Regions from separate parts of the Bacillus sp. M13(2017) genome, predicted to be linked through region 1. Evidence: riboswitches for the same ligand, from Rfam matches in the RefSeq annotation. Region 1 holds a riboswitch; the other holds the start of a gene.
The links. A riboswitch is a leader RNA that binds a small molecule or an ion and turns the genes downstream of it on or off. The one in region 1 is predicted to bind lysine.
Positions count from the first base shown of each region.

Region 2: it holds a riboswitch for lysine, as region 1 does, so the genes downstream of both, CGQ22_RS23910 (amino acid permease) here and CGQ22_RS15505 (aspartate kinase) in region 1, are expected to answer to the same signal.

Region 1 is NZ_KZ268505.1:82,821-98,973, reverse strand. It holds gene CGQ22_RS15570 (ketoacyl-ACP synthase III) at 520-1,503, shown strand; gene CGQ22_RS15565 (MFS transporter) at 1,550-2,824, opposite strand; gene CGQ22_RS15560 (MFS transporter) at 3,033-4,781, opposite strand; gene CGQ22_RS15555 (PadR family transcriptional regulator) at 4,818-5,357, opposite strand; gene CGQ22_RS15550 (polyphosphate kinase 2 family protein) at 5,510-6,313, opposite strand; gene CGQ22_RS15545 (hypothetical protein) at 6,714-7,178, shown strand; gene CGQ22_RS15540 (hypothetical protein) at 7,198-7,476, opposite strand; gene CGQ22_RS15535 (MFS transporter) at 7,503-8,765, opposite strand; gene CGQ22_RS15530 (8-oxo-dGTP diphosphatase) at 8,901-9,386, shown strand; gene CGQ22_RS15525 (YndJ family protein) at 9,415-11,040, opposite strand; gene CGQ22_RS15520 (DUF4166 domain-containing protein) at 11,046-11,657, opposite strand; gene CGQ22_RS15515 (DoxX-like family protein) at 11,662-12,570, opposite strand; lysine riboswitch at 12,762-12,948, shown strand; gene CGQ22_RS15505 (aspartate kinase) at 13,152-14,381, shown strand; gene CGQ22_RS15500 (VOC family protein) at 14,611-15,063, shown strand; gene asnA (aspartate--ammonia ligase) at 15,126-16,109, opposite strand.
Region 2 is NZ_KZ268512.1:121,093-137,245, forward strand. It holds gene CGQ22_RS23870 (ABC transporter ATP-binding protein) at 1-1,507, opposite strand, end outside; gene CGQ22_RS23875 (ABC transporter ATP-binding protein) at 1,504-3,264, opposite strand; gene gapN (NADP-dependent glyceraldehyde-3-phosphate dehydrogenase) at 3,858-5,297, shown strand; gene CGQ22_RS23900 (DUF3626 domain-containing protein) at 5,375-6,460, opposite strand; partial or broken gene CGQ22_RS23905 (glutamate racemase) at 6,570-6,818, opposite strand; lysine riboswitch at 6,918-7,099, shown strand; gene CGQ22_RS23910 (amino acid permease) at 7,247-8,671, shown strand; gene CGQ22_RS23915 (ABC transporter permease) at 8,732-9,931, shown strand; gene CGQ22_RS23920 (catalase) at 10,121-12,118, shown strand; gene CGQ22_RS23925 (type 1 glutamine amidotransferase domain-containing protein) at 12,142-12,657, shown strand; gene CGQ22_RS23930 (hypothetical protein) at 12,895-13,098, shown strand; gene CGQ22_RS23935 (MDR family MFS transporter) at 13,143-14,399, opposite strand; gene CGQ22_RS23940 (SgrR family transcriptional regulator) at 14,483-16,153, shown strand, end outside.

The DNA of each region.
Region 1 (16,153 bases):
TACAATCCCATTCTATTTATAAAGGCAAAACAAAAAGAGGGCGTATTCGTCCCTCCCTCTTTTTCACATATAAGCTTAATAAAGGGTTCCTTTAAAATAGGCAGACCAATCCCGTTCACTCTGTACACAGACAGAGCCTTTGAGCGCTATTCAATTATTGGCACAAAGTATTGAGACGTAATCTGATTAAGATCAAAGGAAGCCCCTCCGTTCATTTTAAGTTACATAAAGTGTAGCATAAGTAATTCGCTTTCACAAGGTTTAACAACCTATATCACACTAAAGAAAATCGTTATATTTTTACTTTAATCGTCATTTTTTGCGAGTTTTTTCACAACAAAAATAACAAAAGCAATTATCAATTTTAGAAACTTCTCGTATATTATTTTTACAGCACTCGCCAAATTCCTTCATAGTAAGTTAAGTATTATCGTTTTAATACAACAAAAATCTTTATTGACATTTTTATAACCTGATATTAGTATCAGGTTATAAAAATAAAAGTTAGGAGATGTTTCTATGCATTCTAAATCTCGTATTACTGCAATTGGTACTTATGTTCCAGATCAAATATTGTCTAATAACGATTTAGAAAAGATGGTCCATACGAATGATGAATGGATTTTACAAAGAACAGGAATGAGGGAAAGAAGAATCGCTAGCGAAGAAGAATACTCCTCAAACTTAGCCATTAAAGCAATTAAAAATTTATGTACAACATATAAGAAAAACTTAGAAGATGTCGACTGTATCATTGTCGCTACTACTACTGCTGATTACGTTTTCCCTAGTGTTGCTTGCCAAATACAACAATACTTCAACATACCTCATACACTAGCTTTTGATTTAAATGCAACTTGTGCTGGTTTTACATATGGACTACACGTCGGTAATAGCTTAATCACTTCTGGATCACATGAAAAAGTACTTGTCGTAGCGACAGAAACATTATCTAAAGTTACTGATTATAGCGATAGAACGACCTGTATTTTATTCGGTGATGGTGCTGGAGCTATTTTATTAGAAAGAGATGAAGACACCCCAAGCTTTATCGCTGCTCACATGGGAACAAACGGTGATGGCGGCATTCATCTATATAGAACAAACTTATCTACTACTATGAATGGCACACCACTGCAAACAAATGAAAAAATCGTTCAAAATGGAAGAGAAGTATATAAATGGGCAACACGTACAGTGCCAAAAGGCATAAAAGATTTAATACATACCGCAAATATGCAAGTAGATGATATAGACTGGTTCATACCCCACAGCGCTAACTTACGAATGATCGAATCTATTTGCGAAAAATCTCAAATTCCAATACAAAAAACATTAACGAGCGTGGAATATATGGGGAATACCTCTTCAGTCACCATTCCACTCGCTCTAGATTTAGCTATAAAAGAAGGAAAGTTAAATAATGGAGACACACTTTTACTATACGGATTCGGTGGCGGACTTACGCATTTAGGACTTATTTTAGAATGGAATTTAATTTAAGTGTATAAAAAGAGGCTCTAGTCAGTAACTAGAACCTCTTCTTCATTTAATTTCTTACCCCTTTTCGAGACCATATCACAACAGGAATAAGTAACAACGCTAACACGCCTCCAGCCAATGACAATGCCGCATAACTTGAATTCGCTACTACCATACCTGACATCGCTCCACCAGAAGCTCCAGCTAGCGCAATAAAAACATCTATTTTCCCTTGTGTTTTAGCACGTGTATACGGTGTTGTGGAATCAACAATTTGTGCTGTACCACTAATCAATCCGAGGTTCCATCCTAGCCCAAGTAAAGAAAGAGCAACGATTAATAATAATAAAGAATCACTTGGCGCTATCGCAGCTATGACACCCGCTGCAAGTAAAATCACTCCACCAGCTATGCTCATTGTAGTTCGGCCAATTTTATCAATTAACATTCCTGTAACGAGAGATGGAAGATACATTGCACCTACATGAAAACCTATCACAAGTCCTACTGCACTTAAACCGTGACCGTGGTGTCCCATATGAACTGGCGTCATCGTCATAATCGCAACCATCACGATTTGCGTAAGTATCATTACGATTGCTCCAACTGTAATACCTCGTTTATTTTCTTTCGCTTCTTCTGTTATTGGTTGCCCTTTATATGTATGTTCCTGTTTATATCTTTCTATTATGTTAGCAATAATTAAAGGATCTGGACGAAGCATAACAAAAAGAACTAGCCCCGCCAGTATAAATGCTGCTGCCGATAGTATGAACGGACCTGCAAGTTTAGGAACTCCAATTGAATGAGCAAAACTACCCATTACTCCTACTAAATTTGGTCCTGCAACTGCACCGAAAGTCGTCATTACCATCGTAATACTAACAGCCGTTGCTCTCTGCTTCTTATCTGCTAAATCTGTACCTGCATAACGAGCTTGTAGATTCGTGGCTGTACCGGCACCATATATGAGTAAAGAAATAAGTAAAAGAATAATGCTATTCGTTAAAGCTGCCATTACAACACCAATTGCTCCAAATCCGCCTACTATAAACCCTGTTGCAAGACCTATCCGGCGTCCATATCGTTGCGAAAGCTTCCCTACTATGAAAGCTGCTAATGCCGATCCTAATGTAAACATAGCAGTCGGTAATCCTGCAAATGCATCTGTTCCAAGCATTTGCTGCGCAAGAAGTGCTCCCACTGTAATACCAGCAGCTAGTCCTGCACCGCCAAACATTTGTGAAATGCTGACGATTATTAACGTTCGTTTGTATAGTTTTTGTTGCTCCTCTTCTGTGTACACATGATTATCTATTAAAGCCCCTGCCTTATCTAGCAATTCCCCATCCTCCTTTTAAAATTAATCCCTCTTGTTAATGTACTATGTATAATGTTACATATTCAATGGCATTTTCCATTCATACCTTTCATTCTAAAAAACTTTCTAATCATACTCGACTTATCCCATGCTATATTAAAAATACTACTATTCACAATACGCAAGGAGAAAACAATGAAAAAACAGGCTAATAGCAGCCTGTTTCCCTTTACACTTCTTCTACTATCCTTCCCCTTCTCTTTTTACTCAAAGCTCTTCCTTCCCAAAACAACAAACTTACGAAAGCACAAATTAATATAATTGGCACACTTGCTTTATATAAATCTGTAAAACTCATAGCCATCTGATTCTTGGCATAATGATTCACATCATTCGAGAATGTGAGTACCTCTTTCTTTATACTTTCCTCTTGTTTTTCAACTTCTTTTGTCACTTGCCTCATAACTTCTTCTCTTTTTACATCCCTATATTCTACTGGAACTTTTCTTAATATTTCATCCGTCTTGTCGCGAATCAATTCTTCCTTCTTCTCTTTACTTAATCCCATTGTCATTGCATTTTGTTTCTTATTTATATTCGATTCTAAACTTTGATTCTCTATTTTTTCTTTAGTTATTTGTAAAATTTCAGTTTGCTCAGTACTATTCACATGAATATTCCGCACCTTTTCTTCTGCATAACGATATACTTTTTCTTTATTTACAGTTAAATTATGAGTTAAGTTAGAGACAAATATTGCAACCGCCAATACAATTCCAACTTGTCGTAACATTGATACAACACTTTGAGAAGCAGTTAACAGTTCTCCTTCAAATGAAGAAGCACTTAAAACTGTAATTAGCCCCACTACTAAACCATATCCAACACCTAATATCATACACGGAATAATAATTTCTATATTTGTTGAATGAACATCAATCATTTGCAACCAATAGTAGGAAAGCCCCATAACAAGAAATCCTGACAAAATAATAGTTACTTTTCCGAGTTTTTTAATTAAAGTTGCTGCAACTGGTGAAATTAAAAATATCATTGCTGAAATAGGTGTCACTAAAAAAGCCGCTTCAATTTCCGTCCGACCTTGTAGTTTCGTCAAGAACGTTGGAAGCAATACAGTAACTCCAATTAAAAATAAATTACTTAATATAACAACGATAGACGCTCCGACAAACATTCGATCTTGAAATAACTTTAAATTCACCATTGGGTTATGAATCTTTCGTTCTACTAAAACAAATAGAATAAGAGAAATAGTGCTAATTGCATAACAAGACAAAGCAATATTACTTTGCCATCCCCATGTATTACCTTTTACTAATATGAGAGTAAATGAAAAAATTGCTGTGCTACTTAATAGTAGTCCTATCCAATCTATTTTTGAGATAATACGTTCTTCATTTTTTATTTGTAGCATGATGCAACATAACACGATTCCTATTATACAAACCGGAACATTAACGAAGAACACCCATCTCCATCCTAAATTTTGCGTAATAATTCCACCTATCACTGGTCCCATAGCAGCTGACAATCCTTGTGTTACTCCTAAAATCGCAAGCGCAACATGCCTCTTAGCTAATGGCATAGCTGATACACCAATTACCATACTTGTTGGAAATAAAATCGCTGCCCCAATACTTTGTATAAAACGAGAAAAAATAAGAAAATCACCTGTATTAGCAAAAGCGCAAAGTACCGATCCACCACCAAAAATCACCAAACCAAGAATATACATCTTTGCTTTTCCAAAGATATCAGCTATCCGCCCTAACGGAATGGCGAGTACTGCAATCGTCATTGTATAAACATTTAATACCCAAGACATCTTTTCTAATGAAGTATTTACACTCGATTGTATTGCCGGTAAAGCTATATTCATAATTGTCGTATCAATCATACAAAGAAAGATACCTAGACACATTAAAAAGACAATCTTAATACCCTTTGTTTGCTCCATCTTTATATACCCCTTTATTTATTGTGAACGCGTTTTTCATTCTTCTGTTTTATTGTTTTCTTTCGCCTCTAACTCTTCTAATTTTTTCTTCAAAGTCTCCACTTGTGCACTATACGATGCAATACCTACATCTAGTGAAATTTCTTCGACGAAAGTAATACCTACTCTCCACTTTTCATATTTCAATCGAAGATCTGCAATGTACGCTTCTTTTCTTTCAATTTCATCTTTAATCCATTTTTTTATTGTTACATCATCACTATAGTTACCAAAATACATTCTCATTAAAAAATCCGAACGTAAAACATCCTTCTCTACAGGCGTCTGCATGTATTGATAAAATTCTTCACGCCCCTCATCTGTAATAAAGTACATTTTCTTATTCGGTTTTCCCTCTTGCATGACAACTTCTTTTTTTATTTTCCCCTCATTCTCCAATTGTCGTAACGTTGGATAAATCATTCCAAAACTTCCATCAAAAAAATGAGTAAATACGTCTTCAAACACAATTTTAATATCGTAACCAGACAATTCCTTTTCCATTAATAAACCTAAAACAACATCTCTTCCCTTCAAAGTAAAACCCCCACATAGTATATAATCGATAATCATATTAACAATATTAATATGATTATCGATTATATACCTTATTTTGTTATTTGTAAAATGTTTCTAAATAAAAAAGCCCCATAATTTGGTTTTACCAATTCACAGGGCCATTTTCTTATTTACTCTTTCACACCTACATCTTGCAAAACTTCAATATCCTCTTTCATTTCATAATAATAAGAAGGCAATTCTATACCATGTTCTAAGAAATAATCCTCTATGAATGAAATAATGATTTTTAACGTTTTCACACGGGCATACAATTTATCGTTACTTTCAATAATATGCCACTTCGCATTTTGCTTACTTGTTTTTTCAAACATGTCTTCCATCGCTTCAACATACTCATCCCATTTTTCACGATTACGCCAATCTTCGTCTGTAATTTTCCATCTTTTCAAAGGATTTTTCTCTCTATCTTTAAATCTCTTTAACTGTTCCTCTTTACTTATATGGTAGAAGAACTTCCCTATTATGTAATGGTCATCTGTTAGTAGTTTTTCAAAACCATTAATCTCATCGTATGCTCTCATCCACTCTTCCTTTGTAGCAAAACCTTCAACACGCTCAACTAACACTCGACCGTACCATGAGCGATCAAAAATGGTAATTTGCCCGTACTGTGGAATTTTGCGCCAGAAACGTTGCAAATAATGGTAACGTTTTTCATGAGGTGCAGGCGCTCCAATTGGATTTACTTGGAACCCACGCGGGTCAAGATGTTCCGTCACCCGCTTAATTACCCCACCTTTACCAGCCGCATCCCATCCTTCCATAACAAGCATAACCGCGATTTTTTCTTCTTTCAAAATTTGCTGTAATGCTAATAAGCGCCTTTGATATTTTTCGAGTTTCTTGTTGTACTTAGATTTTGATTCAATTTTTTTCGTTAAATCTACTTTAGCAAGATGTCCATTTTCCATAAAACGAATCCCCCTTGTTGTATGATAATGTTATTTTAACATATTTTTGGTAATTTTTTCATATCCTAAAAAGCTGTGTAGAAACATCTCTACACAGCTTCCTTCTCTAATTTCACATCTACAAGCACATTTAACTACATTAAAATAAATAATTTATACGGAACTCTTAGTATATTTTTTTTAAAACGTAAAAATAGCTCTTTTAAAAAGGGCAGCAATCTAAATATAAAAAAACAAATTTATTCTTTCTTACTACATACGTAATTATGCCAGCTATAAGAGTAGTGAATAAAATATTGATTCACTACTCACAATAGCTACCTTACATTATATGGTATATTTACTCGTAAAGAGAAGATAATAACAAGTAAATCTATTAAAGAATGGGAGCTCTAAAAAAATGAAACGAAAAATATTAACTCTCTTTACACTTTTATGCTTAGCACTACCAATACAAGCTAGTGCTTACACATTTCAGTCACTACCGATTGCGTCAAAGTCTAAACAATGGTATGTCGAAATTGATAAATCTCATAACTCAAACAAGCAAGCAATCCAGCCAAAACAAGGTGTATTTGATACGTATAGTTTACTCGTAAAAAACATCGGTCATGATGTATCAAACGTATCTGTGGAAATACTTGATAACAATCCTACCTCTAAAGCTACCTTTAAACCTACTACACCTAATGAAAATATTTCTAAAAGTCATACAAGCTTTGACTACATGGTATTCCCATTAGACTTTAATAGTCATAATTTTAAAGTTGTGATTACTTGGGAAGAAAAGAATTTCTCTTATAACGGCCATCCGGTAAATGAAGGTAAAAAAATGAAACAAACATTTGTATTTAATGAAGAATAAGTCCTAATTTCTTTAGGGCTTATTCTTCTCTTTTGAAACCCTCTTGTATCGCTTCCGTCACTTCTTTTGTAATTTCCAATTCTGTTGCTTCCATACTAATTTTCTTGTGCCAAATATGTACGGACGTTTTTTCATTACAAAGATGTTTTATTAATACTAATTGATTATATGCTAGATTATTTTCTATATGGGTAGCGATATAGACTGTAAAATTGTTCGCTTCAAAGACCTTTTCTTCCAAAATGTATTTACTCTCTAATTGCCTCGTTACTATATCTTTCAAGTTTTCTATAGTCATGCATATCACCCCCTTTTCCCATATAATCAATTAAATCGACGAATACTCGGTACAGACAATGCGATTCCAATTGTTAAAATTACTAAACTAGCTAGTGTTATAATAGTTATCTCGCCACCTATGACAGTAGCTAACCAGCCTACAACTACATACCCTAATGGCAATAAAGCAAAAGAACCCAACATATCAAGGCTTGCCACTCTTCCGAATGCTTCTTCTGGTACAAGTTCCTGTAAACTAGTTTCCCAAATGAGTCCAAATATCATCATGCCAAATCCTTCAATTACCATTAAGAATATTAAGGCGGGTGCCCAAGAAATGAATGGCATAATTAATAAAGCAATGCCACTAATTAAAACACCTCCATAAGCCAGTAATCCTCTCTTATGCCACCGCTCTTTCCCACCAAATATTAATGCGGCAATTACAGCTCCACCACCAGAAAAGGCCATGCCAAGTCCATACACGTAAGCTTCAAAATGATGATGAACATTAAATAACCACGGAATTAATACGACGATAATGACGGCATAACAAATATTTATAAAAGAAAAAACTAAAATTGTAATCCACAGCCACGGATGACTTTTTAAAACTAAAACACCTTCCATAAACTCTTGTTTGTAATTAAGCTTACTCTTTTCAATGGGTTTTACTTTTTTAAACTTAATTTCTTTTAAAAATAATAAACATAAAAATGATAATAAGTACGTTACTGCATCTAGGCCGAAACCTATCCCTGCAGACGCAACCGATACGATTAACCCACCAAGTGCTGGCCCAATTAATCGTATACCTTGATTACTCATTTGAGTGAGTGCGTTAGCTGCATTACGAATTTCAGGAACGAATACTTTCGCCCTTACAGCAGAATATGCTGGTTGGAATATCCCTTCCATAAGTCCGTATAAGGCAACGAGAATATATAAAACTGTAATTGTTAATAAATCCATAAATATAAGCGATGCAAGTAATAGCATTAATATACAGCGGAGTATATCCGTAAATAACATTAATTTAACCCGATCAATTCGGTCTACAATTAAACCTGCAAACGGTAAAGCGAGAATATTAGGTAGCATGTACATTGCCATTGTCATCCCCATCACAACTGTTGAGCCAGTTAATGAATACACAACAACTGGAAGTATGACCATAGTTATCGAACTACCTAAGGCCGAGAGTAATTGTCCAATCCATAAAAATTTAAAATGTGGTGACTCTTTAACTGGCGATAATAATTTACCAACATACCCTAAATCTTTTTCTCTTTGTAATTCCCCTTGCATCTTTCTCTCCTCTTTTCAAATGATTATAGACTTCATAATAAAATGCCGAAAATTAACAATATTCTATTTTAATTATATAAGAAACTATTATGTTATGGTAAAATTATCAAGAAAAATAAAGGAGAATACATTACAATGCCTTCAAATTCACATAACATCGAGCACCGCATCTATACAATGTGTATGATCCAGCGCAACAATGAAGTTTTACTCATAAAACGCCCCAGCCATCGAAGTTTCCCTGGCTATATCGCTCCTGGCGGCAAAGTAGATTTCCCCGAAAGTATCGTTCAAGCCGCTATAAGAGAAGTAAAAGAGGAAACTGGATTACTTGTTTCGAATTTAACTTTTAAAGGATTAGATGAATATGTAAATCCGAAAAGTAATGTTCGGTACATGGTATTTAACTACTGGACAGACTCATTTGAAGGTGAACTTCTTTTAAACCCTTCTGAGGGCGAATTATTATGGATACCAATCGATACAGCACTACATCTTCCTATGCAAGATTGGTTTAAAGAGAGATTCCCATTATTTTTTGAAACAGGCACTTTTGAAATTCAACGTGTTTGGGATAATGAGCTAGATAAACAAATTGCTATAACAATTACACATACGTAAAAAAGCTTGAAATCTCTCCAAGCTTTTCTTACTTCTCCTCTACTTTCTTAATCTTATAATCAATTTCTAAAAACTTAACTCCAAATATCCACATTCTATGATTAGCTTCTAGTATGTGATCCGTGCGCTCTTTTATAATAAAAGTCTCTGCTAATGGTAAACGTATTGTTAAGAACCGAGTATGTAAATAAATCCCCTCATCTCCCTGACCATTTTCTCTTAACTTACTAGTAATGATTAAATCATGACTATCATTATATATTTTCAAAATACCAGTCATATTCGAATAAGGTAAAGGTAAGGCGATATTCATATATGTCTCATTCTTATTTGTATGCTTTGAATAAAGAGCTACAAAAATAGATTCACCTGCTTCATTTTTCCTTAGCCAAGCCCTTACATTCTCTCTTCCATCTTTCTCATCTATTACATTAATGATAGAGCCATGCATCGTTTCCCAATTGCCGCCCATTCCTAAATGTATTTGTCCCACACGCTTACTCATTTTCTCATAACAAAATGCAAATGGGCGGAACCAACGAGCCCATTTAATATTTGATTGCAACTCATACTCTGTTGTATTTTCATAAAAACGAATAATACTTAAAGGTACCTTCGTCACGTCAAATGACTCACTATGAAAATCAGTTATTTGATCAACTAAACCGTTGTATTCCTTACTGCCTACTAAATTGCCGCTATATAAAAAAGCCTCACCAATTGCCACACTTCCTCTTAATTTACTCATTGGTTTCCCATAGTATTTATAATTCGGAACACTCTTTTCGATCATCCAGCCGACAAATGCCGGTAACGCTACTCCAATTCCATTGACAACACCATGAATCCAAACCATTTGAGCAATTGTAATCGTCATTACATGCTTCAAATTCCCGTATGAGTATATAAGTGAGAACATAATTGTAACCATGAGTGTACTAGACGAAACGATTAGAAAAATCTTTGCACTGATAGCATTAAATTTTGCTCTCCAAACGTAAAATCCATACCCATAAATCGCACATAAATATAGAAACACTGCAAAAAATTCAAATATTCTCGAGTATGTAATTCCTATTGCGACTGTCATAGGTGAAATCATGATGATAAACATAATAACATCATATACTTTACTTCTCTTTTCTCTTTTTCTCCCTATTAAACCAGCTGATAATGGCAATAGAAACGCCGAATAATGAAAATGTGCAGCTGTGAGTAAAACAATGTCAGAGCTAAACTGCATAATTGAAAGTTTTGCTACTGAAGCAAAAAACCAAAAACCACCTAAAAACAAATAAATAAACGCACTATCTATGGCGGTCTCTTCTAACGGCTTCCATCCTCTTTCTAGCAATCTACTTACACCAAATAACGCAACAATTCCTGTATATACAAACCAAACTAGCGCAAATACATAGTGATTTGTGACGAAAGCTAGCATTGCACAAATTGCTGCAATTGGATATAAAAACGATACGAATTTATAAAATAATAAATACGATCCATCTCTTTTTCTTTTATCAATAATACAAAGTGACATTGGTATAAATAATAAAACAGATAATAATATAATTGCTTCAACAGGATTTATATTCGACCGCTCACATAATAGAAAAACAACATAACAAGCAAGCCCAAATATTATATTTTTCATATCGTTTATTTCCTTTCCACAAATGTTCCCTTATATGAAAAAAGCGAGCCAATTAACGGGTTTCGTACTTGTACATGAATTCGAAAACACTGTAGTGTTGCATCATAACTTTCAACAATTTTTGCTTCACCATACAAGAATTTTGGCAACGGAATTTTTCTTCCAAACATATAAAACCATTGTTTCTTTGAAGCAATATGCATTGCCCCTAACTCATCGATATGAAAATGTAGTGTAGAAACGAGTAAATGTGGTTCGCCAAAATAATCTACAATTTCATTTTCGTTTTCATCCAATTGCATAACTGCGTTAAAATATCTTTTCTTATTATGAAAATAAAAAGTACGGTTCCACCTTACTAATTCTTGTCCATATTCATCTCGCTCAGCTATGTTTTGTATCGTAAATGGAATTTCCTCTCCTCGTTCCGAGAAAAACATTCGAAACTTCGATGCAATTTTCAATATAAATTTCACGAAAAAAGAGCCACCGTAAATTTCATCCATCTTTCCTTCCCCTGTAAAACTATTCTCTTCTGTAATGGCATAACGCTTCTGCAATTCAGGATGAAGATTTTTATAGGTATCCCCTAATAATCGTTCATACATATTAGCCATACACTTATCCCTTTCTCGCCCTCTTGCAATTTTTCGCGCTTGGTAAATCGAAACTATTTATATAACCGACAATTGATAACCCCATTAGAAGAACATTTAATGTAATCGGATTAAACGGCCCTGTAAAGCTTGCGATATTCGTAAATCCTGCCGCTAACGTTAAAACTAGTAATACAATAATATGCAGTATAAATAATTTTCGTTTTGTTAGTGGCAACAGCCATACGACACCGAAAATTATTTCTAACACCCCAATTATTTTAAGTATATATACACTACTTTCATTTGAACCAATTAATACAGAAAGCATCTTTACTTCTTCTGAATGAGTAAACAGTAGTTTCGGCACTATCCCTTGATATATCCATACAAAAGCAAATAAAAAGCATACGAGCCAATACGTCATTGTTCTTCTAATTAGTAACCTAGGATGAAGCCCCTTTTCTAACCATAATTTTAAGGCATCAAAACTCCAAGCGGTCGCCCAACCTAATAACGGACGAAAAATATAGGAATCTATTACATTTCCTATACGACCAAATCTTGTATCATAATCATATTGTGTCTCAAAATGGATGTATTCTTTATTCGGCGTATACTTCCAATAACCACGTCCTATTTGAATAAGAGATAATGTATTATCCGTCCAAAATTTTAAAGAGGAAATTCTTTCACCAGTTTCTTTTCTTATTTCACCTATTGATTCCCCTTCTCCAGCTATTTCAAGCCCAAATCCAATCTTTGTTTTATACAAAAACTTCTGTGGTTCTCCTTCTTTTTTCTCTAAATACGAAATTTCAGTAAAGCGAGCATCCCACTCTGTATGTATATCTGGTTCTTGCGTATATCTCCATAATTTTTCCATCGTCGTGTTCATTTTTGTCGCAACATAAATAGGCTGTTTCCTTTTCATTCTCCCACCTCCTATGCACTATAAGTTTAATGTACATGCAATGAATTTATTTTGCTACATTTTTCACAAACTTTTCTGTAAAAAGAAAGAATTTTTAAAATATATGTAAAACACTTGATTCCCCGAAAAATTTAAATTATTATAAAACAAATGTTACCAATAACTTCATAAATCAAACACTCTCGCCTAAAACGTGAGATAGAGGTTGCGATACTTATGAGTATTCTAATGGAGACACAGAGATGTCTATGAACTTAGATGAAAGGAAGTATTGCCGAAATTGATAAATTTCTCTGCATTTATCAATTGGGGCTGTTTTCGAATAGAAACAGAACTGTCATATGTACAGACGTGTACGTATGAAGAGCTATCTACAAAAAAGAGATATCATTTTTTTATGATATTCCTTTTTTGGCGGTTTTTTTATTAGCTCCGTTTTCTGTTTCCCTTTTCCTGTAACAGCACCATCCTCACTTATTTGAGATGGTGTTTTTTGTTTGTCTTTCTGGTAACTACAGGAGTATTGGGATTTATATATTTCCTAATCTATTCTTAAAAATAGACGAAAGAAGGAATTTGTAATGGAAACAATTGTTCAAAAATTTGGTGGCACTTCTGTCGGAAGCGTCGAACGCATTCAACATGTAGCAAATTTAATTATTGAAGAATATGAACGAGGTCATAGCGTTGTCTCTGTCGTTTCAGCAATGGGAAAAAGTACGGATCAACTTGTCGCACTCGCTAACGCTATTACAGAAAATCCAAGTAAACGTGAAATGGATATGCTTCTATCTACAGGAGAACAAGTAACTATTTCATTATTAACAATGGCACTGCAAGCAAAAGGCTATCATGCAATTTCATTAACAGGATGGCAAGCTGGTATTACGACAGAATCTGTACATAGTAGTGCACGGATTACTGACATTCATACAGATCGTATTCAATCTTATCTTGCTGAAGGCACGATTGTTATCGTAGCTGGTTTCCAAGGTATAAGTGTAGCAAATGAAATTACAACGCTTGGCCGTGGTGGTTCTGATACGACTGCTGTCGCACTAGCCGCTGCACTTAAAGCAAAAAAATGTGATATTTATACGGATGTGACAGGCGTATATACGACGGACCCACGAGTTGTAAAAGATGCTTACAAATTAGATGAAATTTCTTATGACGAAATGTTAGAGCTTGCTAATCTCGGTGCTGGCGTATTACACCCGCGCGCTGTTGAGTTTGCTAAAAATCATAACGTAGTTTTAGAAGTTCGCTCAAGTATGGAACAAGAAAACGGAACAATTGTAAAAGGAGAATGTAACATGGAACAACAATCAATCGTTAAAGGTATTGCATTTGAGGATAACATTACACGTGTCACAATTAAAGGACTAGAACAAGGCTCGCTTTCAACAGTTTTCTCTACATTAGCAGCAGCACACATTAATGTAGATATCATCATTCAAAGTATTACAAATGAAGGAACTGTACATCTCTCCTTCTCCATTCACTCGAATGATTTAAGAGAAACTTTAAAAGTTTTGGAACAAAATCAAGAAACTCTTCACTACGAATCTGTAGAACATGAAAATCACTTAGCAAAAGTATCAATCGTAGGATCTGGCATGGTATCTAACCCTGGTGTCGCTGCAAATATGTTCACTACTTTAAAAGAAGAAAATATTCATATTAAAATGGTAAGTACATCAGAAATTAAAGTGTCTGTCGTTATTGACCGCCTTCATTTAGTAACAGGTGTTGAGGCGTTGCATCAATCATTTATGGCGAAAATTGAGCCTTTAGTGCAAATGAGCTAATTTGATATTTTCAGTAACGCTTATAAAAAAATCATATTAATCTACTTCCTTCCTATTAAATAAAATGCTGTTCGTTAACAAGATGCTATATGACATATAAAAAAACACCTTGTCACCTTTTCATATACTATGACAAGGTGTTTTTGACTGAAAGGAATTTGTAACTACTTAGTAGTATAATTATGAGGATGATTAAATAATAAACTTTTATACATAAGGAGATAAGACTATGGCAAAAAACAAATTACTACGAATGGACAATGTCAGCATCGTTGTAGAATCCCTTGATAACGCAATCTCTTTCTTCGAGGAGATTGGCTTGAACCTCGAAGGGCGAGCCACTGTCGAAGGTGAATGGGCTGGTCGCGTAACTGGACTCGGCTCTCAGTGCGTAGAGATTGCTATGATGGTCACTCCAGATGGCCACAGCCGAATTGAACTTTCGCGATTTCTCACCCCACCTACTATATCAGATCACCGAAATACTCCTGTAAACGCCCTCGGTTATCTACGCGTCATGTTCACCGTTGAAGACATTGACGAAATGGTATCCAGACTCACTAAGCATGGTGCAGAGCTCGTTGGCGAAGTAGTTCAATACGAGAACTCGTATCGTCTCTGCTACATTCGTGGAGTCGAAGGAATTTTAATCGGTTTAGCGGAAGAACTCGGTAATAAATAAGCAAGTGACGTTTTATAAAAAAGAGGGAATAGCTCTATATTTAAGCTATTCCCTCACTTCTATTAAAACAGATGAATGTTTTCTTTTTTACAAGCTGCACGTAAATCGTCAGGCCATACAGAAGATTGAACTTCACCGATATGTGCTTTACGTAAGAAGTACATGCACATTCTTGATTGTCCAATACCACCGCCGATTGTTAATGGTAGTACGTCTTCTAGTATACCTTTATGGAAATCATACTCACGTTTGAAGTCTTCACCAGTTTTCGTTAACTGCTCATCAAGTGATTTACTATCAACACGAATTCCCATTGATGATAATTCAAATGAAGATTGTAGTACTGGGTGCCAGAATAAAATGTCACCGTTTAATTTCCAATCGTCATAATCAGCTGCGCGTCCATCGTGCTTTTCACCTGAACGAAGTGCATCACCAATTCCGATAATGAAAACTGCACCATGTTCTTTTGCAATTGCATGTTCACGATCTTTCGGTGTTAATTCTGGATATTTATCTTCTAATTCTTGAGAAGTAACGAAAACAATTTCTTCCGGTAAATACTTTCCAAGGAACGGATATTTTTCAAATAAGTGATCTTCTAAATCTTTGAATATTCCATAAATTGTTTGTACTGTTTTTTGTAAGTAATCGACAGTACGCCATTCTTTTTGAACGATTTTTTCCCAATCCCATTGGTCAACGTAAATGGAATGCGTTGCATCAAGTTCTTCATCACGACGAATCGCGTTCATGTTTGTATATAAACCTTCACCAGCTTCATATCCGTATTCATGTAATGCAAATCGTTTCCATTTCGCTAGTGAATGAACAATTTCTAATTCTTCTCCTGAATGTAACATATCAAATTCAATTGGACGTTCTACACCGTTTAGGTGATCGTTTAATCCTGATTTTTTCGTTACGAATAATGGTGCAGATACGCGGAATAGTTCAAGACGTTTTGCTAATTGGTCCTCGAAAAATGTTTTAACTTCCTTAATTGCGATTTGAGTCTCTCTTACTGTCATTAATGATTGATACATGGTGGTTTCCTCCTAAAATGTTTGGATGTTGTGAAAAGAAGCCA
Region 2 (16,153 bases), on a different contig from region 1:
GCTCACGAGTTGCTTGTTTCGGCATTTCTTTTACATCGTGACCATCAATCGTAAGTTTCCCTTTTTCAAACTCATAAAATTGAAAGAGTACATTCATGATGGAACTTTTTCCTGATCCAGTATGACCGACAAGTGCCACTGTCTCGCCTTGTTTCGCTTCAAAAGAAATATTTTTTAACACTTCATCTTTTCCATTATAAGAAAATGATACATTATCAAATTTTACATTTCCTTTTAAACGAGGCATACGTTCTTCTTCTACCGCTTCTCCTTTTTCCTCTAACAATTCAAAGACACGTTCTGATGCAACGCGCGCTTGCTCTAAGTTTGCAAGCTGGTTCACCATATTCGTAATTGGCGAGAATAATCGTGTTAAATAATCGACGAACGCATACAGTACCCCAAGTGAAATAATACCTGTAGCACTTAATGACGCACCGCCGAAATACCAAATTACTCCTGTGAAAGCGATATTTCTTAATACGGCTACTAAGTTATGCGAAGTTGCTGCATTTAAATTTAAAATTTTATTTTGATACTTAAAATAATCGCCATTTAATTCTTCAAACTCTTTTTTCGTTTCACGCTCTTGACGGAACGCTTGAATAATTGGCATCCCTTGAATGGATTCATTCACTGTTCCGTTAATATCAGATAAACGCGAACGCATTTTATGATTGTATACAGACGCATATTTTCTATATAAAATGGCCCAAACAATTAAAATCGGGATAATTAACAAACATAATGAAGCGAGCTTCACATCTAGTAAAAATAGCGCAGCAAATATCCCAATAATATAAATGATACTAGAAACGAATGTTGCCAGCACCGTTACATATAAATCACGAATGGCCTCTGTATCATTCGTCACACGCGAAACAATTTTCCCCGCCGGTAAATGATCAAAATACCGAATCGGCAACGTTTGAATATGAGAAAACACATCTTCCCTCATAATTTGAATAATTTTATTCGCCGCCTTCTGTAAGAAGAATTGCTTTCCGTATGCAAATAATGATACGACTACTAGTAAAGCGAAATAGCCACCACCAAGCAATAATAGACGGTTTATTTCCGGTTTATAAAACGCAAACACTTCTTCTTTCGTTAATGCTTTCGCTTTATACACTTGCACCGCCTTACCATTTTGAACGGTAATCATCCCCCCTTTTACAGTACGTGATCCTTCAATATTCACTTTATTCGGTACAAAATAATATTGAAAACCAACTTGCATCACACGTACTTCTTTACCTTTTGTCTCGCCTTGCTGGAAGCGATCACTTCGCTTATAAAAGGCGCCATTATACGAAACAGCTTCTTCACTCTGTTCTGTTTCATACCAAGGTTTCTCTATCCCGACGATATGATCGTCAATCATCGTTTTAGCGACGAAAGGACCGGCAAGCTCTGCGATGACGAAAATAAATAACATTAACATCGCTGCAAAAATCGTCCCTTTCACTTTCATCGCGTATTGAAATAATCGTTTTGAAACGCTCATATTTTCACCCCACTATCCGCACTTTCACTTTCACCTTGTTGTCTTTCAAACTGCTCAGCATACCAGCCTCCCTTTTGGATAAGCTGAGCATGCGTACCTTCTTCTATAACTGCGCCTTCATCCATAACGAGAATCCAATCCGCATGTTGTACGGCAGATAAACGATGCGTCGTAATAATCGTCGTCTTTCCGCTTCTTTCCGTTCTTATATTTTCAATGATCGCTGCTTCCGTACGAGCATCTACAGCTGATAAAGAATCATCCAAAATTAAAATTTCTGGATTTTGAATAACAGCTCGCGCAATCGAGATTCTTTGTTTTTGCCCTCCTGATAAAGAAACACCCTTCTCTCCAACGAGCGTTTCTAACCCTTCTGGTAAAAACTCTAAATCCTTTGTAAACGCCGCGATTTCAATCGCTTTCTCGAGTTCTTCTTCCGTCGCTTCCCTATTTCCAAATAAAATATTTTCCCTCGCTGTTTTTGAGAACAAAATATGTTCCTGCGGTACATATCCAATCCAACCGAGCACATTTTCATTTGTCATTTTATCTAGCGTCACATCAGAGACTGCAATATCCCCATCTCCAAGCGGATATTGACGAAGAAGCTGACGTACAAGCGTCGTTTTCCCGCTTCCTGTTTTTCCAACAACCCCAAGCGTTTCCCCTTGTTTTAATGTAAACGAAACCTTTTTTAAATTTGTTTCAGTTGATGAAGGATATGAAAAGGTAACATCATCAAACTGAATATAATCCGGCTCTTGTACAAGCTTTGGATGTTTCGGATCCTTTACATCTGGTTCATACGCTAATGTTTCATTTACACGGTCTAATGAAGCATTTCCTCTTTGCATAACATTAATTAATTCACCAATTGCAAACATCGGCCAAATCATCATCCCTAAATACACGTTAAATGAAACAAGTTCACCAAGTGTTACCTTTGATTGAAATACAAGATATGCGCCGTACACTAAACCGATTAAATAACTAAGGCCAACAAGCATTTTCACAGTTGGTTGGAATAATGCGTCAATTCTCGCTACTTTCATATTTTTTTCGTAGACGTCATCTCCTAAGTGATGAAATCTTTCCTCGTCTGCATTCTCTTGTACGTATGCACGAATAACGCGCACACCAGCGATTGATTCAAGCACTTTATCGTTCATATCACCAAACGCATCTTGCGCAACTGTAAATCTTTCATGCAATTTCTTTCCATATATATTCATCGCATACGCCATAATTGGAAGCGGGATAAGCGCCGCAAATGTAAGCTCCCAACTAATTGTAAATCCCATCATAAAGACAATCGTAAGCATATATAAACTCGAATCCACGAGCGTTAATATACCAAAACCAGCTGTCATAGCGATTGCTTTCAAATCATTTGTCGCTCTCGCCATTAAATCACCAGTACGATTTTTTTGATAAAAAGTCGGCGTCATCTTAAGTAAATGCCCCATAAATTTAGAGCGCATCGTTTTCTCAAGTACGAATGCACCTCCAAACAATTGATGTTGCCATACGAAAGTAAGACCATACCCAACGATTGTAACCCCTATTAAAATAAGAATAGACTGTATAATAGCTTCGTTTGATAACGTTCCTGTTTTTATGTTATCTATCGTAACCCCTAACACTTTCGGGGGAATCACTTCAACTATATTCACAATTAAAAGAGCTCCAATGGCAATACTATATCTCTTCCAGTGCTCTTTAAAAAACCATTTTAACTTTAGTAATACTGATAACAATGTAACCTCTCCCTTCTCGTTCTCGTTTACTTCTCATTTCTTTATCCACTATCCAAACCCATTACATTTACATTTCGTAACCCATACAATCTCATCACATTTGTCCACCTTCCAAAGTTTTATATAGGAATATGGAAAATAAACAAAAAAAAGCATACCGCCGCTTGACGATATGCACAAAAATGCATAAAAAGCGTACGTTACGATATACGCAACGTACGCTTTTTATAAGACAGAGAATGCCTTATATATCCGCACGGGTTGCGTAATGATATGAATGTTTTCTGCCATTTAACAGAGCTAAACCCATTACATTTACGATTACAATCATTACGCACACCCCTTTCATTTATTTTCCATTTATAATCTTACAACTTTATTGAGTATTCTGTCAATTATTTTTTTTTACAGATCGAATGAAAATATACGATACATCATTTTGAAATAAGGGAATGTTCTGTAAGAAAGGGCATACAAAATAAAAAAATAATAAGAAATCGTTTTCACAAACATTTCATTTGAAAAATGTTATCAAACCCCCTACAATCACCTTATACTCACTCTTACAAGTTGCTATTTTAGGAGGACTAATCATGACAACTAGCAATACGTACAAATTTTATTTAAATGGAGAATGGAGAGAAAGCTCTTCAGGAGAAACAATCGAAATTCCATCTCCATACTTACACGAAGTAATTGGACAAGTACAAGCAATTACTCGCGGAGAAGTAGATGAAGCAATTGCATCTGCAAAAGAAGCTCAAAAATCATGGGCAGAAGCTTCTCTACAAGATCGCGCAAAATATTTATATAAATGGGCTGATGAGCTCGTAAATATGCAAGATGAAATTGCCGATATCATTATGAAAGAAGTCGGTAAAGGATATAAAGATGCGAAGAAAGAAGTTGTTCGTACAGCTGACTTCATTCGTTACACGATCGAAGAAGCTTTACATATGCACGGAGAAAGCATGATGGGCGATAGCTTCCCGGGCGGTACAAAATCTAAACTTGCGATTATCCAACGCGCACCACTTGGTGTTGTATTAGCAATCGCACCGTTTAACTACCCAGTAAACTTATCTGCTGCAAAACTTGCACCAGCATTAATTATGGGTAACGCTGTTATTTTCAAACCAGCAACTCAAGGTGCAATTAGTGGTATTAAAATGGTGGAAGCACTTCACAAAGCTGGCCTTCCAAAAGGTCTTGTAAACGTAGCTACAGGACGCGGTTCTGTAATTGGTGACTACTTAGTAGAACACGAAGGCATCAATATGGTATCGTTCACAGGTGGTACAAACACAGGTAAACATTTAGCGAAAAAAGCTTCAATGATTCCACTTGTATTAGAACTTGGTGGTAAAGATCCTGGTATCGTTCGTGAAGATGCTGACTTACAAGATGCTGCAAACCATATCGTAAGCGGTGCATTCTCTTACTCTGGTCAACGTTGTACAGCTATTAAACGTGTACTTGTACACGAAAACGTAGCGGACGAGCTTGTTAGCTTATTAAAAGCGCAAGTAGCTGAACTATCAGTTGGATCTCCAGAACAAGACAGCACAATCGTTCCATTAATCGACGACAAGTCTGCTGACTTCGTTCAAGGCTTAGTTGACGATGCTGTTGAAAAAGGTGCTACAATCGTTATCGGTAACAAACGTGAGCGTAACTTAATTTACCCAACATTAATCGACCACGTAACAGAAGAAATGAAAGTTGCTTGGGAAGAGCCATTCGGCCCAATCCTTCCAATCATCCGTGTTTCTTCAGATGAGCAAGCAATTGAGATTGCTAACAAATCAGAGTTCGGCCTGCAAGCAAGTGTCTTCACAAAAGACATTAACAAAGCATTTGCAATTGCTAACAAAATCGAAACTGGTTCTGTTCAAATTAACGGACGCACAGAGCGCGGCCCTGACCACTTCCCATTCATCGGTGTAAAAGGTTCAGGTATGGGCGCACAAGGTATTCGTAAGAGCCTTGAGTCTATGACACGTGAAAAAGTAACTGTATTAAACTTAGTTTAATCTTATAAAAAGAAGCTGATCTATTTTTAGATCAGCTTCTTTTCTATATATACTTCCAAAAAACAGAGTAGTTAGTTCTACTTCCGATTTGGTTTTCCAAATCGAACTAAAACATGCCATAATAATTTTAATTCCTGAAGCACTTCTTCATAAGTACCACGATCACTCCAAGATAATGGATTGCGTTTCAAATCCACTACAGCAGAGCCAATTATATTGGCATCGATACAATGATTCCGTGCAATGCGTCTTGCTAAAGATGGCATTTTTGAACCTCTAAAATCCATCGGAACTTCGTCTACCATAAGTACAAAACCGATGTGCCAATACAAATCAATCGCATACTTCAGGCAAATTTCTTCTAAAACTTTTCCTATATCCGTACCCTTAAATGAAGGATCTACAACAAGCACCTCTACGTCTTCTTTAAGAGAAATCTCTCCATGAATTTGCGCTTCAATATAATGATTAAGATTACGGGCTGGCTCTTTGCTTACTAAATCTATAAACGGCCTTTTCAGGTTACCCAGTAAATGATTAATTAATATTGTCGGAGTCAAATTCCCTTCACCAATTGCAAAGTCTCTTACAAATGTCTCTTCCAAAAGAGCAGCTAAAATCATATCAAACTCCTCATAAGTCCCCTTTTCTTTCGGATCTTGATGCGAATCTAAATACGTATATGTAGAGCGCGAAGAAACTTTTGAAGATAAGAGAAAATAACATGAACCAAAACGTGGAGCCGGCCCATCTGGATGTAACATTAAATTTAGCGCTCCATATTTTGGCCGTTGATCATTCGTTACGCCTTCTAATTGATATGCTCCTCCAAATATTCTCTTTTCCCAAAGGTCACGTTCACCACCAGGGTAAGCAGATACGCTTCCATTAGATAGCAATGTTTCAAACTGACTTTTATATATTCCTTGCTCAAACAGTGCTTCAGCAACACTTTTCATACTCGAATCTAGTCTGTCTGGATGAAAGTGTAAAGCAATCCGTGCATGAGATTTTAAATTAGCGACAGCTTCTTCAAATATTTCATCTGTAATATTAGACATTTTAAGTATATGATTAATTGTTGCTTTAGCCCCACGTTTTTCGTTCTCTGCATATTTTGAAATATACTGTAAAGCAAATAATTGAGATCTTGATAATTCCATAATCAAACCTCTCCTTTAATTAAAATGACCTTAATCATTTCAATTAAAAGCTTATTCTTTCCTTCTTATGAAACGAACGTGATTTATTAAAAAAGTAATTTACTAAATCTTAATTATGCATACACGCATTTTTCATGGGTAAATGTACACATTCTACAGAAATTTGATACCCTAGCCATCGCTCAGCAATATGTTCAAATAATAAAACAGATCCCGTTGTAAAAAAGTGATGCTTCGGATTCAGATTGTCAGACAAAATTCCTTTGTGCTGTAAAATTGTGCTTAACTCTATCGCTGTTTCTTCTGCGGAACTAATAATCGTTACATCTTCTCCTAGTTCTCTTTTAATCACAAACTCTTCTCTATAATCTGATTATTACTATATCCATTGACGTATAAAAATACATTTGTTACTCTTAAAGACGTTAATTTAATATTTAAATCCTCATTCGTATCTCGGTGAGGTAGAGGTTGCAATCATTAAGAGTATCATTTCAGGAGATGTAGTGGCATTGATGAAGGAATGAGAAAGGAATGGTTGCCGAAGTAAGTCGTGTCCACCATGCACGCTTGCTGGGTCTGCATTTAATAAGTGCAGAACTGTCACAAACGTTTCGTTTGTGGAGAGCTATCGAGAGGTATGTCGTGGGTTTCTTATAAGATAGAAAGCATGTAGCGGCAAATTACGTGCTTTTTTTGTTTTGTTTGGGACTTCTCTTCCTGACTCAGGAAGACATACATATCTCCTCGCTTGACTTGGTTATACTAACTTTGGAGGTATTTTCTATGCAACAAAAAAAATGGGGCTTTTGGGTACTAACAGCTTTCGTTGTCGGTAACATGGTTGGCGCTGGTATTTTCATGGTGCCAAGTACGTTGGCACAAACAGCAAGCCCACTCGGTGTCACTTTAGCTTGGTTAACTACAGGGTTTGGTGTTTTAATGCTAGCTCTTGTTTTCGGTAATTTAGCAATTCGTCGTCCTGATTTAACGACAGGGCCACAAAGTCATGCATATGCTTTATTCTCAACACCAAAAAAGAAAAAAATGGCTGGTTTCAGTATGGTATGGGGATATTGGGTTGCAAACTGGGCAAGTAACGTTGCCATCATTACATCATTTGCGGGATATTTATCACTCTTCTTCCCAATTATGAAAGATACGCGACTACTATTTTCAATCGGTTCGTTTAACGTAGAAGTCGGAAAACTAATTACATTTACAATTTGTTCCATCTTACTTTGGGGAACTCATATTATATTAACAAACGGTGTAAGCGGAGCTGGAAAGCTAAACTTTTTAGCAACAACAACGAAAGTAACTGGATTCCTTTTATTCATCGTCGTTACGTTATTTGCATTCGAAGCTTCTAAGTTTGGACAATGGTACACACCGATGATTGATAAATCAGGTGCATCACACGGTCTTCTTTCACAAGTAAATTTAGCTGCTCTTACAACGCTTTGGGCGTTTATCGGAATTGAATCAGCCGTTCTTTTATCAAACCGTGCTGTTTCTCCAAAAACGGTAAAACGTGCAACAGTTGCGGGATTACTTATTACAGTTGCAATTTACTTAGGAATCACAATTTTAACAATGGGTGTACTTCACGTTGATACATTACAAGCTTCTGAACGTCCATTAGCAGATGCATTAAATGCTGCAATGGGTCATGGCGGCGGGAAACTGATGGCATTACTTGCTCTTACTTCCCTGTTCGGTTCTATCTTAGGCTGGATTTTATTAAGCTCAGAAGTCCCTTATCAAGCAGCAAAAGAAGGTTTCTTCCCTTCCTTCTTCGCAAAAACAAATAAAAAAGGAAGTCCAATTTACTCATTACGATTAACAAACATTATGTCGCAAGTATTCCTATTCTCAACATTATCAGGAACCATTGCGGAAGCTTATACATTCGTTATTACCGTATCGACACTGGCCTACCTCATTCCATATCTCGTTTCACCAATCTTCCAGTTAAAACTAGTCGCAACTGGTGAAACATATAAAAATGAAATGCGGGCAAGAATTACAGATGGCATAGTCGCAGTTATCGCACTTTGCTACGCACTATGGGTTATTAAAACGGGCGCAGCCGATATAAAAACGTTCCTTCTCGGAATTGGTTTATTCGTAATCGGCTTTGCCTTCTATCCATTAATGAATCGTGATCAGAAAAAAAATAACGAAAAGAAAGACGGGCAAGTTGCATAACGCAATTTGCTCGTTTTTTCTTTTACAAAACATATATAATAGAACAAAGAGGTGAAAAACATGTCAATCGAATCACTATGGAACAGCCGTTTCCAACAACATATTCAAAATATCATTACATACTTTGCACGTATGATTAACGGTTTACTATATAGCTTTATCTTTATTTCATGCGTTGGCGCATACTACTATGCTCAGTTTCTAAAAACATCTCCTTCTAAAGGAATATCTTTACTACTCATCACGATTGTACTTACATTCATTATAACGAGATGCCCTATTCGTACATTTATTCAGAAACCTGACGCTGTCTATTTACTAGCACTAGAAGAGAAATTAACTTCTTATTTCAAAAAATCTCTTCTATATAATTACATCATTCAGCTTTTCCCATTATTATTTACGTTCCTTATTCTCGTTCCGCTTGCACTGCAATCATTACAATTAACGATACCTTTCTTCTGTACAATCTTTCTCGTTTTAATGGTTACGAAAGCTTGGAACATATACATACATTGGATGTGGCGTGATAGTCACGAAAAAAATATATGGCTGATCATTCGTATTGCTTGTAACGCCCTAGTCATTTATATGCTGTTTTATGTAGCAAATGTTCTCATATTAGGCGGATTACTCTTACTACTTGCTTTCCTACTTCTATACACGAAAAAACAGCCTACAAAACGAATACCGTGGGATTACATAATCGAGCAAGAAGAAAAAATGAACGTTCGTTTCTATCAATTTGCTAGCATCTTCACCGATGTTCCGCAACTAAACAAGCAAGTAAATAAAAGAAAATGGCTTACAACTTGGATTGAACCTTTATTACATAAAAAACGAGCAACTTTCTTCTATTTACATACACTCGCATTTTTACGAGGGAATGATTATTTCGGTATATATATTCGCTTAGGGCTGATTGGTGCCTTCGCCTTATATTTTATACCAAACATATACGTAAAGGGCGCTATCGCTTACATCGTCCTATATATGATTTCTATGCAGCTCCGTTCCCTATGGAAATATTTTTCGGGAAATATTATTGTAGCATTATATCCAATTGATACTGAAAAACGACTGAATCAATTTCTTCACTTAATCTTTATATCGCTAAGTATTCAACTCATTGTATTTTCAATTGTTATACTCATTGCTACGGGACAATTTTTACATAGCCTTATCATTATGATTATCGGGTTACTCTGGATCAAATTTATTATTGTACCAAAAACGAAGCAACGTGTTTCCTCGTTTTAACGAAAAGAATTATCTTAAACGCCAAGGAGAAAATAAATTTTCTCCTTGGCGTTTTATTTTTTTCCTCAAACAAGAATCACCGGAACAACCGATATTTTATGATTTTACATACAAAAACGATAATACATGTTTACGTCCTAATAAAAAGGGTATCTATTAAATTAACAGAGTAAAGGAGGGGCCTATATTGTGAATAAAAAAACGGAACAATTGAAGCATCACGTTACTGACAATCAATACAAACATGCTTTAACAACAAACCAAGGAGTAAAAATAGCCGAAGATGAATTTTCTTTAAAGATGGGCTTAAGAGGCCCAACCTTAATGGAGGATTTCCACTTTCGCGAGAAAATGACCCATTTTGATCACGAGCGAATTCCCGAAAGAATTGTTCATGCACGCGGAGTTGGCGCTCATGGTTATTTTCAGCTTTATGAATCGTTAGAAGCATATACGAAAGCAGATTTTCTTACAAATCCTTCAAAGAAAACACCTGTATTTGTACGTTTCTCAACCGTTCAAGGTTCTAAAGGATCCAACGACACAGTAAGAGATGTACGCGGATTCGCTACAAAATTTTATACAGATGAAGGAAACTATGATTTAGTAGGCAATAATATGCCAGTATTCTTTATCCAAGATGCTATTAAATTCCCTGATTTTGTCCATGCAGTTAAACCAGAACCACATAATGATATTCCTCAAGGAGCTAGCGCTCATGATACCTTTTGGGATTTTGTTGCACATAACCCTGAGTCCACGCATATGGTCATGTGGCAAATGAGCGACCGTGCTATTCCGCGTAGTTTACGAATGATGGAAGGTTTTGGAGTTCACACATTTCGACTCATTAACGCAGAGGGAAAAGCCCATTTCGTAAAGTTTCACTGGAAACCTGCCCTTGGGGTTCATTCATTAGTATGGGATGAAGCTCAAAAGATTGCTGGGAAAAATCCTGATTTCCATCGTCAAGATTTATACGAAGCAATTGAAAAAGGCGATTATCCGGAATGGGAGCTTGGATTACAGTTAATTCCAGAAGAAGATGAGCATGCATTTGATTTTGATATTTTAGATCCAACGAAATTATGGCCGGAAGAAGAAGTTCCTGTAAAACTAGTTGGTAAAATGACATTGAACAAAAATGTTGATAACTTCTTTGCGGAAACGGAGCAGGTAGCTTTCCACCCTGGTCATGTCGTACCAGGTATTGATTTTTCAAATGACCCTCTTCTGCAAGGAAGATTATTCTCCTATACAGATACACAATTATCTCGTTTAGGAGGACCTAATTTCCATCAAATCCCTATTAATCAGCCTGTATGTCCTTTTCATAATAATCAACGTGATGGTATGCATCAAATGCAAATTCATCGTGGTCAAACAAGCTATCATCCTAATGGCTTAAATAATAATCAACCAGCAACAGTCCAAGCAGAACAAGGAGGATATGAGCATTATCAAGAAAAGATTGATGGACATAAAATTAGAGGGCGCAGTAAAAGCTTCCTTAACTTTTATTCTCAGGCTAAACTTTTCTATAATAGTATGAGCCCTATTGAAAAGCAACATATAAAAGAAGCTTTTTGCTTTGAAGTTGGGAAGTGCAAATCAGACATGGTGAAGGCAAATGTAATTGCTCTTTTAAACCACGTCGATCGTCAATTAGCACAAGAAGTCGCTAACATTATTGGAGCTCCTTTACCTAAGGAAAATCACGAAGTAAATTCAGATGCAAAATCACCTGCACTCAGCATGTCCAATACTATTTTTAAAGCTGATTCCAAAAATGTTGCAATTCTATTAAATGGTGACCCAAGCATCTCTCTTCTGTCCGAATGGATTCAAGCTTTTGCACAGCATCGAATTAACTATAGCATCATAGATAATAAAATTTATCATTTCAATAATTCCATTAAAGTAACGGATACTTATACAACAGCAGACTCCTCACTTTTTGATGCAGTATTAGTGTTTAGTAGTAAATCTGTCATTCAACCCCCTGTTTTAGAATTTGCAGAAACTACTTTTAAACATTTTAAACCGATAGCTCATGTCCTTAGTGACCCTCATGCTTTAGACCATAGTAAGGTGAAACTGGATGGAGCAGGAGTTTACAACTTAACAAACACTTCAATTGAGTCATTTATAGAAGGCATTGCCCAAGGACGATTCTGGAACCGATAATATAATGTAAGGAGCGGATTAGAATGAGTAAAAAAATTGCTATTTTAATAACGGATTATTTCGAGGACACAGAATACACAGAGCCAGTAGAAGCTTTTAAACAGAAGGGATATGAATTAACAACTATTGAAATGGAAAAAGGTAAAACGGTACACGGTAAACAAGAAAAAAGCGAAGTCGTAATTGATAAAAATATTGATGGTGTTTCTCCAGAAAACTTTGATGCACTCTTCATACCCGGCGGATTTTCTCCAGATATACTTCGTGCAGATGAGCGTTTCGTTCGCTTTAGTAAAGCATTTATGGATGCAAAAAAACCTGTTTTCGCTATTTGTCACGGACCTCAGCTACTCATCACTGCACAAACACTTGAAGGACGTGATGTCACTGGATATAAATCTATTGAAGTCGATTTAAAAAACGCCGGCGGAAACTTTCATGACACAGAGGTTGTCGTATGCCAAAACCAGCTAGTCACAAGTAGACAACCAGAAGATATACCGGCGTTTATTGAAGAATCATTGCGTATATTAGGATAGTTATTATAGGTTAACCAAAATAGCTGTTTAGCTACTTTGGTTAACCTTTTTATTTGTATGAAAAATAAAAAGGAATGTCATTTTTAATGGCCTGCGAATTCCCCCCTTCTTTGTCCCCAAATTTCTAATCACTTTTCATAGGCATTTCTCATATAGTGAAAATGACTATACGATTCCTATCCATAAGTTAAATAATGATTTTACACATATATAAATACAAGAGATGGGAGCCTAACTATGAACAACAATCCACCTTCAACGCCCCAAGACAACTCCGAAAACAATAGCCGTGACATTACACTGCAAACATTAAGAGTCATCAGACTCGTCGTCCTTATTAGTGGTTATATCCTCGTCGCTCTCTCTGAAGTAGGTGAGCTGAAAGTCTTATTAACGAACCCAAATAGCAATCCTGATTTAGCTGAAGTTGATCCGTTTTAAAAGCCATGTGAAAAGCGATTTCTAGCATCGCTTTTCATATCATTTTATCCAATCTGAGAAGCCTCCCCCTCATACTTCTCTCTCCCAATCGCCTTCATAAATAATAAAATACTGCTCATACCCACGATAAAGTACAGAGCACTCATGCCCCAAGATGCAAGAAATGAACCTAGCATAACACCTAATGCTCCGTTCATTTTTGCCACTTGAAAGACCATTCCGTTAATCGCCATGTATGAGCCTCTTGCCTCATTTGGCACCATATCTGCCATAATAGATTGACGTACTGGCACATACATCATCTCGCCTACCGTTTGGAACAGCCCTGCAATTAATAAAATCCATAAACTATTGCTTGTTCCGAGTATTGTAAATCCAATCGTGTAAATGAATAAGCCTACATATAAGATTTTCAAATCATTGAAGCTTTTCAGCATTTTAATAAGAAGTGCTGAACATAACACAACTAAAATTGTATTCTCTGCAGAAATCCAGCTCAACATGCGAATACCTGTTAAATCAAACGTAAAACCATCCCCGAATAAAAAGTGCACCGTTTCAAATTCCTTCTGCAAACGTACCCCTAAATAATTATTAATTTGAAACTCTAACGATAATGTACATATACTCGCTGCACAAAAAATTAAAAATGCTTTATCTTTCATCACGACTTTATAACTATCTACCATATCTTTTAATACATTTTTCTTCTCCACCGTTTTTCGTGCTACATACACTTCTTCCATATACACAGCCATCACATATAAAGTCATAATGGCAACAAGCGTTAATACGATAAACAATTGTAGTCTATAGTTTTCAAATAGTAATCCTCCAAATATCGCTCCAATGGCAATCGATAAATTAATAGCCCAGTAACTAATGCTGTACATCACTTTTCGATTTTCAGGTGTACTCACATCAATTAACATCGCCTCTGTCGCAGGATTCATAAGTCCAGACCCTAAACTATTCACTAACATAAACACAAATGTTAGCCATGGTGAGTCAATGTAATCCGAATTCGCAACTCCCATACAAGCAATGGAAATGACTTGTATACTTTGACCGATAATCATAACCTTTTTACGCCCAAGCCGGTCTCCAACATATCCACCGTATAAACCAATTACTAATGAAGCTATGACATTAATGAGTAGTAACGCACCAGCAATCGCACTACCTAACTTTATTGAAAAATAAATCGCCATAAATGGAAAAATCATCGTGGACACAGTACGTGTTAAAAATGATGTTATAATTCTAATTTTTATATTTCGATGCATACTCCAAAATCCCATTGTTTCCCCTCCTTATGCTTACTTATTTTACTTTGAAAAAAAGGAAGAAAAGGGTTAGAATATTCTAAAGAGTTTCCCCTTTTATGATAGAAGGAAGTGTATATATGAAAATTATGGACTATTACATTAGACTAAGACTACATGCACAAGATCAACAACATATGCGAAATAGCTTACAAGAATTAGCGGATGTTTTATATTGCAGTACGAAAAACGTAAAGATTTTATTAAAGAAAATGAGCGAGGAGCAATTAATTAGCTGGACTCCAGGGCGAGGCCGCGGAAATAAAACGGAAATTCTATTTATACATAATTTCGTAGAAGCGATTGAGTCCTATACAGATGAACTGTTAGCGAAAGAAAAATTAAAAGACGTTTTTCTTCTTTTAAAAGGTCCCCTCCCCCTTGCACTTCAAAAAAAGATAGAAAATAAACTACATCATCATTTTGGATACGAACCTTCAAATGATATGTACGACGTATTAAAGATTCCTATATCGAGAAAGATATTCCCATTAGATCCGGCTTTTGTGGCTGTAACTACAGAGAGCCATCTTACGAGTCAAATTTTTGATACGTTAGTCGTCTATAACGATGTTACTGAAAAAATGGAGCCTCACATTGCGCATACGTGGGAATTAAGTGAAGATGGACTTACGTGGACCTTTTATTTACGAAAAGATATATATTTTCATAACGAAACAATTTTAACTTCTAAAGATGTACAATTTTCATTTGAAAGACTAAAACAAGTTCAATCCCCTTTCGAATGGTTAACAGAAGAAATTATTCAAATTGAAACACCATCACCACTGCAAATTCAATTCCATTTAGCAAAACCAAATCTATTTTTCTTACACTATGTAAGTTCAATGCAGCTCGCAATTTTACCGCGTGATGCTAGTATTCAAAATAATCATTATATAGGTACTGGACCTTTCAAACTTGCTCATTACTCTGAAGATAATATCGTACTCGAAGCGTTCACCCATTATTTTAAAGAGCGCGCGTTATTAGACCGTATTGAATTTTGGGGTATTCCTGACCATGTGCAAATAGATGCTGATTATGAACTACCAAACGAAGAGGAAAATGAAAGGCATGATATACAAATAGAAGAAATAGGCTGTATTTATGCTGGCTTCAACTTTACAAAACCTGGTCCTCATCACGACATTTACTTTCGAAAAGCTTGGAGAGAACTATATGATGTTGAAATGATACTTCGTAACATAGAGGGTAGACGAACAATTGCTGCATCAAGCTTCTTCCCTGATAGAAGCCGCCAAGCTACTAAAAGGTCCTACTCTTTAGAAAAAGCGAAAGAGTATTTAAAAAAGAGCACCTATAACGGAGAAACGATTCATATTTATTTCTTCGCATTTAAAGACAGTGCAAATGACGCATATTTCCTAAAAGAACGTTGCGAACAATTAGGCATACATGTAGAACTTCACCCATTTCTCGTTTCAGATTATATGGATCGTTCTATCGATACACATGCCGATATTATTTTCATGGGAGAAGTATTTGCTGCTGACCATGAACTCGCATTCTTAAATGTGTTTAAAAATAAAAGTTGCTTCGTAAATCGGTTCATGGATCCGCACTATGAAAAACAAATTAACTGTTTACTTGATACATTTTTATTAGAGGAAAATAAAGAAGAACGCTATGAGCTCATGTATGAAATCGAAGAATTTTTACAAGTAGAGCACATCATTTTATTTAACTATCACGTTTTAAAAAGAAAA